DNA from 3 places in the Pseudomonas sp. ATCC 13867 genome. Region 2 is predicted to be linked to each of the others. Evidence: riboswitches for the same ligand, from Rfam matches in the RefSeq annotation. Region 2 holds a riboswitch; each other region holds the start of a gene.
The links. Region 2 has a riboswitch for cobalamin ahead of H681_RS06895 (TonB-dependent receptor plug domain-containing protein). Riboswitches for the same ligand answer to the same signal wherever they lie in the genome.

Region 1 (3,271 bases), 2.5 Mb from region 2:
CTCAGCGCGTCGAGGCGCCGGTCGAGGTCCAGGTTGAACAACTGCCGGGCGCGGCGCGGCAGGTCGTTGCCACGGTTGCCGCTGGCGCGGCTTTCCGGGTCGAGCAGGCTGGCGTTGGCGTTCCACACCCAGTCCCGCCACTGGCTGCCCAGCTGCAGTTCGACACCGCGGATGCGCGCCTGGTCGATATTGTCCGGCGCACGCAATGCCGAGTCGTAGGCGATCAGGTCGTCGATCGCCGTGCGGTACAGGTTCACCGCCCAGTGGCCCCAGCCGTGGCGACCGTCCACGCCGAGTTCGACGCTGCGCGAGGTTTCCGCATCCAGGTCGGGGTTGCCGTAGCCAGGGTAATAGAGTTCGTTGAAGGTCGGCGCCTTGAACGCCGTACCGTAGCTGGCGAAGGCCCGTACGGCGTCGGTCAGCGCGTAGCCCCAGGCGAGGTTGCCGGTGTTGCGGCTGCCGAACTGCTGGTTGTCGTCGTGGCGCAGGCTCAGTTGCCAGTCATGCCGCCCCGCGCTGCCCAGGTACTGGGCGAAGGTGCCGCGGTTGTCGCGGGAGGTCAACGCATAGTCGGTGGAACTGCTTAGTTCATCCTGCTGCCAGTCGTAGCCCAGGGTCAGGGTGTGGCCGGGCGCGAGGTCCAGGTCGTTCTGCCAGGACGCGGTGTCGCGACGGCTGTCGAAGCGCGAGTAGAAGGCACCGTCCTGGTAGGCATCGGACTTGTCCTCGCTGCGCCCGGCGGACAGGCTCACCCGCCAGGGCTCCAGCGGCGCGAAGCGCGCGCGGCCGCCGATCACCCGCTGCACGCCATCGTTGTAGGCATCGAAGCCCTGGGTGCGGCGGCTGTTCACCGTGTCGAAGTCGTTGTGCGAATCGGTTTGCAGCAGGCTGCCGTCCAGCTCCAGGCCGTTGTCGAAACGGTAGCCGGCACGCAGCGAACCGGACAGGTTGCGGTAGCCGTCGCGGTCCGGCTCATGGCCGCTGGCACCGTTGGCCTTGGCGTCGATGCCAGCGGTATCCAGGCTCGATACGCCGAGGGCGAACCAGCCGCGACCGTTGCCGGCCGAGGCTCCGGCGCTGCCTTCGTAGGTGCTCTGGCTACCCGCCCCGGCGTAGACCCAGGGCTTGAAGCCCGGCTCCAGTGCCTGTCGGGTGAAGATCTGGATCACCCCGCCGATGGCCTCGGAACCGTACAGACTGGAACGCGGCCCGCGCACCACTTCGATGCGCTCGATCAGCGCCACCGGCAAGTCCTGCAAGGACGCACCGCCGGACGAAACCGAGCCGGCCTTGATGCCGTCGATCAGCACCAGCACATGGTCGGATTCGCTGCCGCGCAGGTAGAGGCTGGTGGCCTTGCCGGGGCCGCCGTTGCTGGCCAGGGAAATCCCCGGCAGCCGCCGCAGCAGGTCGGGCACCGATTGCGCCTGGCTGCGCTCGATGTCGGCGCGGTCCAGCACGCTGACCGAAGCGAGCGTCTGCTCGGCGCGGCGCTCGGTGCGCGTGGCGGTCACCAGTTGATCGTCGAGCACCAGCGGCGCTTCGTCCGCCGCCAGGCCGATGCAGGAGAAGCCGCCCAGCGCCAGGGCTGTCGGCCAATAGAGGAAATGCTTCACGTGAACTCACTCCGCCGCTCTCACCCGCGCGGCTCTGACCGAAAAAGGCAGGCGGAGGACGGTAGCGCCCCGGCGGTCGATCCGCCGGAACGCTCGACAGCGCCCACCGCGATGCCATGACATGCAGCAGGCCGGTCTCCGGGCTTGCGAGTGGGCCGTGACAGGCTCCTGAAACCGCGCCTTCCCATGCCGATGGCACAGTGGCGGAATGCGGTTCGATGCTCGCTTACCGTTGCGGGGGCAGCGCCGGACTGGTCGGACCGCGAGGTCGGACTTCACCGGCTTCCCTGTTTCACCCCCGACTTGCACCGGGGGCACCTGAAGCAGGCGCGCAGCTTAGTGGCTGTCGCCAGCCACGGTCAATTGCGGCGGCCTGTCGCTCCCAGGGTGACGAAGCGCACCGGTGCGTCGGCCGCAGCCTCCCGGCACCAGCGCAACCAGATCGAGCGCAATTGGCCGACGGCGGCCCGTGCCCGGCGGCGCTGGCCTTCCTCCAGCCAGCGATTGCCCTGCAACGCAGCCGACAGCGCCTCCTCGACTCCATCCAGCGCATGCTCCCGGTCGTTACGCGGCCCGCCGTCGAGCAGCAACTGCCGCAACCGCGCCAGATAAGAGTCCCGCGCGCGCCGCAGCGGCCCCCGCGCCGTGCCCAGGCTGTCGCGCAGGAACAGCAGTTCGTCCGCCAACGCCAGGCCGAACAGCCCTCCCCGCCATTGGGCGCGGCGTTCCCGCGGCAGGCCGTCCTGGTATTGCACCAGGCGCAGCAGGCGGTCGGCGCTGCGCCCGTCGAACCAGGCCTCCAGCCTGGGCAGCGGGCCACGAGTCAGCCGTGCCAGGTCGGCCAGCAGTGCGCCGAGCACTCGCCGGTAGTGGCGGCGCCCCGGCCGCAGCTCCACCAGGTTGAACACCAGCACCGCGAACCCCACGCCCAGCACCGTCGCCAACGCCGAATTGAGGAAGTGGTCGAGGTCGTAGACCATCTGGTTGCTCGGCCCCACGTTCTTCACGAAGAAGATGCAGAAGGCCGATGCCATTGCGGCGATGGCCGGCCGCGTCGTGCACAGCGCCGCGATGAACAGCGGTATGCCGAGTACGCTGTAGAGCGCCGTGAATCCTTCGCATCGCGGCAGGATCACCAGCACGGCAACCGCCGCCACGGGAATCGAGAGGAGGATGCCGCGCAGGAAGTTCAGGCCCGCGCCGGCTGGCTCGTCACGGCTGGCGAACAGGCTCAGCACCACACCGGTGATGGAAACCGCGCCCAGGCCGCTGGGCCAGGCACTGACCACCCAGAACCCCGCCACGCAGAGAAATGCCAGGGCGCTGCGCAGGCCGAACAGCAGCCCGCGCTCGACGTCCCGGTGCCAGACGATCAGCGCCGGCGCCTCGCGTGTCGCTTCACCGTAAAGCAGTACTTCCAGGCTGCGCCGGGATTGCCGGCCCCGATCCAGCACCGCCAGCAGAGATTCCAGGTAATCGCGCTCCTGTGCACCTACGACGTTCTCCAGCGCACCGAGCAGATGCTCCCGGCAGGCGGTGAAGTCGGGCTGTTGCGCATTCTCCAGGCACTTGCGCACCTGCTCGCGCCAGGGGCGCACGGCCAGCTCGACGGCGGCGTCGAGCAACCGTCCCTCCCGCGCAACCCGGCGCGCGGC
Region 2 (3,271 bases):
GTCGGCGGAGAGCTGCCAGTGCCGGCCGAACTGCCACTGGCCGTTGGCTTCCACGCCACGCACGGTGATCTCGCCATTGCCGTTCACCCATTGATCGCCGACGAGGGTGATGAGGTCGGTGATCTCGCGACGGAACAGGGTGACGCTGCCGCTCCACGGCTGGTCGAACAGCTCGCCGGTGTAGTCCAGGCCCAGTTCGGCGTTGCGGCTGCGCTCGGGCTTGAGGTCGCGATTGCCGACTTCGTCGCCTGGTTCGTTGACGAACAGTTGCTCGGCGGTAGGCAACTTGAAGGCGGTGCCCAACTGGCCGCGCAGTTTGAGCTGCTGCGTGAGGTCGTAGAGCGAGGTCAGCATCCACACCGTGGCGCCCTCACCGCCCGAGATTTCCTCGCGGCGCACGCCCAGGCTCGGGTGCCAGTCGGGCAGCGCCTCGATGTTCGGTCGCAGCTGGGCGTAGAGCGCGTGGGATTCGGCCTTGTCGTTGTCGATGATCAGCACATCGTCCTGGCCCTTGTACCACTGGTTGTCGTTGCCGAAGACCAGCTCGTGGCCACCGCCGAAGCGTGCCTTGCCTTCGAGCTGCGCGCCCCAGTCGGTGAAGCCCCAGTAGTCGTTGTGATTGAGCACCTGGGTAGCGCCGCCCTGCAGGTTGTAGACGCGGTCGTAGCGGGTGTCCCAATCGTTGAGGTGGGTCTTGGCGAACCAGCTGAAATCGTCGCCGACACTCTGCTGGAAGGTCGCCGTGGCGATCTGCTGCACGCGGTTGTTGCTGGTGTGGTGGTTGGAGGTCGGCCGGGCGAAGTCCAGTTCGGCATCGGCGTACTGGTAGAACAGCTCCAGGCGCGAAGCGTCGCCGATGGCCTGGATGGCCTTGGCGCCGAACACGTTGACGTCGTACGAGCGACGCTTGTCGCTGACCGTACTGGTCATGTCCTGGTCGCGGTACGGCTGGTAGCCGTCGGAGCGGTTGTGGCTGACGTAGGCCATCAGGCCAAGGTCGCCCAGGCCGTTGTGCACGATCTTCTCGGCGCGGGCATCACCGCTGCGCCCCTTGAAGGTGTCCAGGCCGAGGTTCACCTCGCCGGATGCCTCGCGACTGCGCGCGCTGCGGGTGACGATGTTGATCACCCCGGACACCGCCTGGGTGCCGAACAGCAGGCCCTGGCCGCCCTTGAGCACTTCGATGCGCTCCACCGCGGTGGTCGGCAGGGTGTCGAGGTAGATGCCGCCGTAGAGGCGGTTGTTCAGGCGCACACCGTCCAGCAGGATCAGCGTGTCGTCGTTGCGTCCGCCGAGCAGCGAGTAGGTGCCGTAGTCGAACGGGCCGTTCTTCGGCGCGACGAACAGGCCGGGCACGTACATCTGCAGCACGCGGGTGATGTCGGCGCTGGGGCCGGCGCGTTCGATCTGCTGGCGGTCGATGACCTCCAGCTTGCTGCCGTAGCGGGCCATGTCCGCCACGGTGGTGGACTCCACCGAAGGCGCGTTGACGACTTCGTCGGCCAGGTTCAGCGGCGCTGCCGACAGGTGCGGGCCGAGGACGCAGAGGGAGAAAACGGGAGTCCAGCGCAGGGCACGCCGGTTCGGATAGATAGGAAGTTGCAAGGTGATCGCCTCGAAATCGGGATTTCGCAGGCGGCGCAGCGACACCCGGAACGAGCGCGCCCCGGGAACCGGCTCACGCCCGCCCACCGCGGGTTTGCCAAACAGGTTCCAGGCCGGTCTCCGGGCTTGCGAGGATCATGAAACATCCGCCTTCCCATGCCTGAGCACAGTGGCCTTGTGGATGCTCCGCTCGCTTACCGTTGCGGGGGCAGCGCCGGACTGATCGCACGAGGGCGACGCACCGGCTTCCCGTTTCACCCCACGCACGGCGGCGGGGGGCACCTGAAACGGGGCGAATCTGAACATTCGGGGAACGAAAGCGTCAAGCACGGGGGTTGAACAGGATGTTGCGGGAGCGGCGCAAAAGCGCAGGATCAGTGCCAGGGATCGTAGGTACCGAAACTCCAGATGTGCCCTTCCGGATCACGGCAGGTGAAACCCTGGCCGCCGTAGTCCTCGTCCTTGATGTCGATGACGATCTGCGCGCCACCGTCCACTACCGCGCGATACAGCGCCTCGGCATCCCTCACCACCACATAGATGCTCTGGGTGCAGCCGCCAATCTCGTCGGGCTGGCGCATCAGCCGGCCGTACTCGTTGTCGTGCAGCGACCCGAGCATCACCAGCCCACTGCCATCGGCCAGCGCCAACTGCGCGTGGGCGATGCCGCCGTGGTCATCGGCGACCACCAGCTGCCGCTGGAAACCGAAGGTGGCGCACAGCCAGTCGATGGCCTGCGGCGCATCGCGGTAGCGCAGGCAGGGAATGACGCTGGGGCGGGCGATGGGAGCGGGCGTGGGCATGGCGATCTCCGGCGAAAAAGGGCGCGAGGTTCTGAGCATAGTCGCCCGCTTTGCGCTGCTCAGCGCTGCCCGGCGACCAACCGCAACACGGGGAGCGACACCGAAGCGCAAGTTCCTGCAAGACCGCTCCAGGGACCAGCAGTAGTTTGGACAGAACGATCCCAAGGAGAAAACCACCGTGACCCAACGCCAACCGATCAACCTGCAGGACAAGCTCGGCCGCATCACTGAGACCTGGCAGCCGCGAGTGATCGCCGAGATGAACGACTACCAGTTCAAGGTGGTGAAGCTGCACGGCGATTTCGTCTGGCACAGCCACGCCGACACCGACGAGACCTTCATCGTGCTCGACGGCGAGCTGCGCATCGACTTCCGCGACGGCCCGCTGACCCTGCGAGCCGGCGAACTCTACGTGGTGCCTCGCGGCGTCGAGCACAAGCCCTATGCCGAACACGAGGTGCAGGTGATGCTGATCGAACCGCGCGGCGTGCTGAACACCGGCGACCAGGGCGGCGAACGCACGGCGGAGAATGATCGCTGGATCTGACCGTCGATCACCTGCCCTGGCGACCGCCGATCAGCGGCCGCTCCCGCTTCGCTGGCTGCTGCTATGCCTGTCGGAAGAACGCCGCTCCCAGCCGGAGACTGTCACGCCTGGGATACACAGGCGCGGCTCTGGCGGCGTCGCCGGTTCGGGTCCGCGTCCAGCGAAGCCCGGAGCCGGGCCGGAGGTGCGACATGCTTTATCTGGTGAACTGGACCATCCCCATCGAGAACCGCGACAGGATCATCCAGCGCTTCCTCAAGACCGGCGGCCAGCCGCCGCCCGGCGTGAAGCTGGTCGGTCGCTGGCACGCTATGGG
Region 3 (3,271 bases), 850 kb from region 2:
ACGGCATTGGCCACCAGGCGGCCACCGGGCTTGAGCTGATCCCAGCAGCGCTCGAAGACACCAGGCACGGTCACGCCGCCGCCGATGAAGATCGCCTCGGGACGCTCCAGCCCCTGCAACGCGTCCGGCGCGGCACCGCAGACCAGTTGCAGCGCCGGCACGCCAAGGGCATCGCGGTTGAAGCGGATATGTTCCTGGCGCCCGTCGTTGGCTTCGATGGCCAGCGTGCGGCAACTCGGGTGCGCGCGCATCCACTCGATGCCGATGGAGCCACAGCCGGCGCCGACGTCCCAGAGCAACTCGCCCGGCGTTGGCGCCAGCCGCGCCAGGGTCACCGCGCGCACATCGCGCTTGGTCAGTTGGCCATCATGGCGGTAGGCCTCGTCCGGCAAGCCGATGGTCAGGGGCAGACGAACCGCGTCTGAGCCGGCTACGCATTGCACCGCGACGATATTCAGCGCAGCGGTCTCGCTCGGTGACCAGTCGCTGGCCAGCCCATCCATGCGCCGCTCCGACTCGCCCCCCAGGTGCTCCAGCACGCAGATGCGGCTAGGGCCGAAGCCGCGCTCGCGCAGCAGCGCGGCGATGGCGGCCGGACTCTCGCCGTCGTTGCTGAGGACCAGCAGTTTCGCGCCATGATGCAGCTGCGCGTTGAGCGCCGCCAGCGGACGTGCCAGCAGCGACAACAGCGTGCAGTCCTGCAACGCCCACCCCAACCGCGCGGCGGCCAGAGCGGCGGACGATGGTGCGGAAATGACCTGCATTTCCTCGGGCGGAATCTGACGGGAAAGGCTCGCGCCGACGCCGAACAGCATCGGGTCGCCACTGGCCAGCACACAGGTCGGCTCACCGCGCCGACGCAGTACCGGCTCCAGGCTGAACGGGCTCGGCCAGGCCTGACGGCTGGCGCGCAGGCAGTGCGGCAACAGCGCCAACTGGCGCGGCGCGCCGATCACCTCGCTGGCTGCGAGCAGCGCACGGCGTGCCGCCTTGCCGAGGCCGGCGTAACCGTCCTCGCCGATGCCGACGATGGTCAGCCAGGGCGTCATGGGGATTCCTCTGAAGGGATGCGATGATCGATCCGACGGGCAGGCTTGTTCCGCCCTCGGGCAAAGCAGGCATAATACCCGCATCGTCGGTGCTCGTAGGACGCTTCGCTGTTTGAAGGCGATGCATCCGAGAGCCGAAGAGGGAACACGGAAAAACCGTGGCTGCCCCCGCAACTGTAAGCAGCGAGTCCGCGCACTTCGACCACAGCGTCTGTTGTCGTCGATCTGGCCACTGGGCAACCGGGAAGGCCGTGCCGGATGAGGACCTGCCAGCCAGGAGACCTGCCGACGAAACCAGTCGCGCGTGCAGACATCGAGCGGGGTGTATCGGTGTCGTGAAGTCCCCTGTGGGGATTCGCAGGTCACCGCGACCCAGCCCTGGTGACCTCAGTGCAAGACTCCTCAGCTCTGCCCGTCCGTCCGCATGCCTGCCCTGGCCTGCTGCGCATCGTGGCCTCCCGCGATGGCGGCATCTGCCGCATCAAGCTGCCCTGTGGACAACTCGACGCCCAAGCCGCGCGCGCCATCGCCCTGGCTGCCGAACGCCATGCCGACGGCGTGCTGGAAGCGACCAACCGCGCCAACCTGCAGATTCGTGGCGTACATGCCGGTGCCGAGAATGCGCTGAGCCGTGATCTGCTGGCCGCGGGCCTCGGCCCGCGCGAGCTGGCGGCGGACGATGTGCGCAACCTGCTGGTCAGTCCGGCGCTCGGCCTGGATGCGGGCACGGCATTCGACGCCCAGCCGCTGGCGCGTCAGTTGCTCGATCTGCTGGAGCGCACCCCACGCTTCCACGGCCTCTCGCCCAAGTTCGGCGTGCAACTGGATGCCGGCGAGTCGCTGGCGATGCTGGAGCACCCCAACGATATCTGGCTGTCGGCGATGTCTGAGGATGCCGCGCCGCTGTTCGCCTTCGGCCTGGCCGGCTGTCCGCCGCAGCGCAAGACTGATCGTCCCGCCCTCGCCGCGGTGTCCGCCGAGCAGCTACCGCTGCTGGTGGAAACCCTGCTGCACCTGTTCCTCGATCTCGCCGGCGACGGCCAGACGCGCATGCGCCACCTGCGCGAGAAGCTCCGCGACGAAGCGCTGCTGGAGCGCCTGCAGCAACGCCTGCCGTTCCTCCTGCGACTCGGTCCACTTGTGGATAACTGGCGGCGTCCTGCGCCCCAGGCTTTCGGTTACCTGGGGATTCGTCCGCAGCGTCAGCCGGAACGCACCCTGGTCGGTGCGGGATTCGTCCTCGGTCGTCTCGACAGCTCGATACTGTTCGGCCTCGCCGATCTGACAGAGCGTTTCAGCGGCGGACAGCTGCGTCTGACGCCCTGGCAAAGCCTGATACTCCCCGACGTGGCCCCGGCCGATGCTCCCGTCGCACTCGGCGCACTGGCCAATCTCGGCCTGCTGATCGACGCCGCCCAGCCGCTGTCGCGCCTCATCGCCTGTAGCGGCGCCAGCGGTTGCGCGCGCGGGCTGGCCGACACCAAGGCCGATGCCCTGCGCCTGGCCGAACGCCTGCGCCACGCACCGCCGGCCGGCGTGCACCTGTGTGGCTGCCCGCGCTCCTGCGCCGCCGCCCACGTCGCCTCCTACACCCTGCTGGCCGTCGCCGACGACCGCTATGACCTGTTCCGTCGCGCCGATGGCGTGGCCGGCTTCGGCCAGCCGCTGGCGCGCAACCTTTCCCTCAAGGCTGCCGGCGACCTGCTGGCCGCACCCGGAGCCCCCACCGATGCTTGATTACATTCGCGACGGCCAGGCGATCTACCGCCAGTCCTTCGCCACCATCCGCGCCGAAGCCGAGCTCTCCGCCATCCCCGCCGACCTCGAGAAACTCGCCGTGCGGGTGATCCACGCCTGCGGCATGGTCGACGTCGTGCAGGACCTGCGCTTCTCCGCAGGCGCCGGTGCCATCGGCCGAGCGGCGCTGGCCGCTGGCGCGCCGATCCTCTGCGATGCGCGAATGGTCGCCGAGGGCATCACCCGCGCGCGCCTGCCGGCGCACAACGAGGTGATCTGCACCCTCAACGATCCGGACGTCCCGGCGCTCGCCCGCGAGCTGGGCAACACCCGTTCGGCCGCGGCGCTGGAGCACTGGCGCGAGCACCTGGAAGGCAGCGTGGTGGTGATAGGCAACGCGCCGACCGCGCTCTTCTACCTGCTGGAAATGCTCGATGCCGGCGCACCGAAACCGGCGCTGATCCTCGGCTTCCCGGTGGGCTTCG

Region 1: it holds a riboswitch for cobalamin, as region 2 does, so the genes downstream of both, btuB (TonB-dependent vitamin B12 receptor) here and H681_RS06895 (TonB-dependent receptor plug domain-containing protein) in region 2, are expected to answer to the same signal.
Region 3: it holds a riboswitch for cobalamin, as region 2 does, so the genes downstream of both, cobG (precorrin-3B synthase) here and H681_RS06895 (TonB-dependent receptor plug domain-containing protein) in region 2, are expected to answer to the same signal.

Annotation. Positions count from the first base shown of each region.
Region 1 covers NC_020829.1:4,049,743-4,053,013, forward strand. The annotation lists gene btuB (TonB-dependent vitamin B12 receptor) at 1-1,616, opposite strand, end outside; cobalamin riboswitch at 1,729-1,953, opposite strand; gene H681_RS18095 (FUSC family protein) at 1,976-3,271, opposite strand, start outside.
Region 2 covers NC_020829.1:1,505,260-1,508,530, reverse strand. The annotation lists gene H681_RS06895 (TonB-dependent receptor plug domain-containing protein) at 1-1,605, opposite strand, end outside; cobalamin riboswitch at 1,700-1,906, opposite strand; gene H681_RS06890 (VOC family protein) at 1,980-2,408, opposite strand; gene H681_RS06885 (cupin domain-containing protein) at 2,587-2,955, shown strand; gene H681_RS06880 (DUF3303 domain-containing protein) at 3,147-3,271, shown strand, end outside.
Region 3 covers NC_020829.1:656,713-659,983, reverse strand. The annotation lists gene H681_RS03050 (bifunctional cobalt-precorrin-7 (C(5))-methyltransferase/cobalt-precorrin-6B (C(15))-methyltransferase) at 1-1,049, opposite strand, end outside; cobalamin riboswitch at 1,120-1,353, shown strand; gene cobG (precorrin-3B synthase) at 1,431-2,786, shown strand; gene H681_RS03040 (precorrin-8X methylmutase) at 2,779-3,271, shown strand, end outside.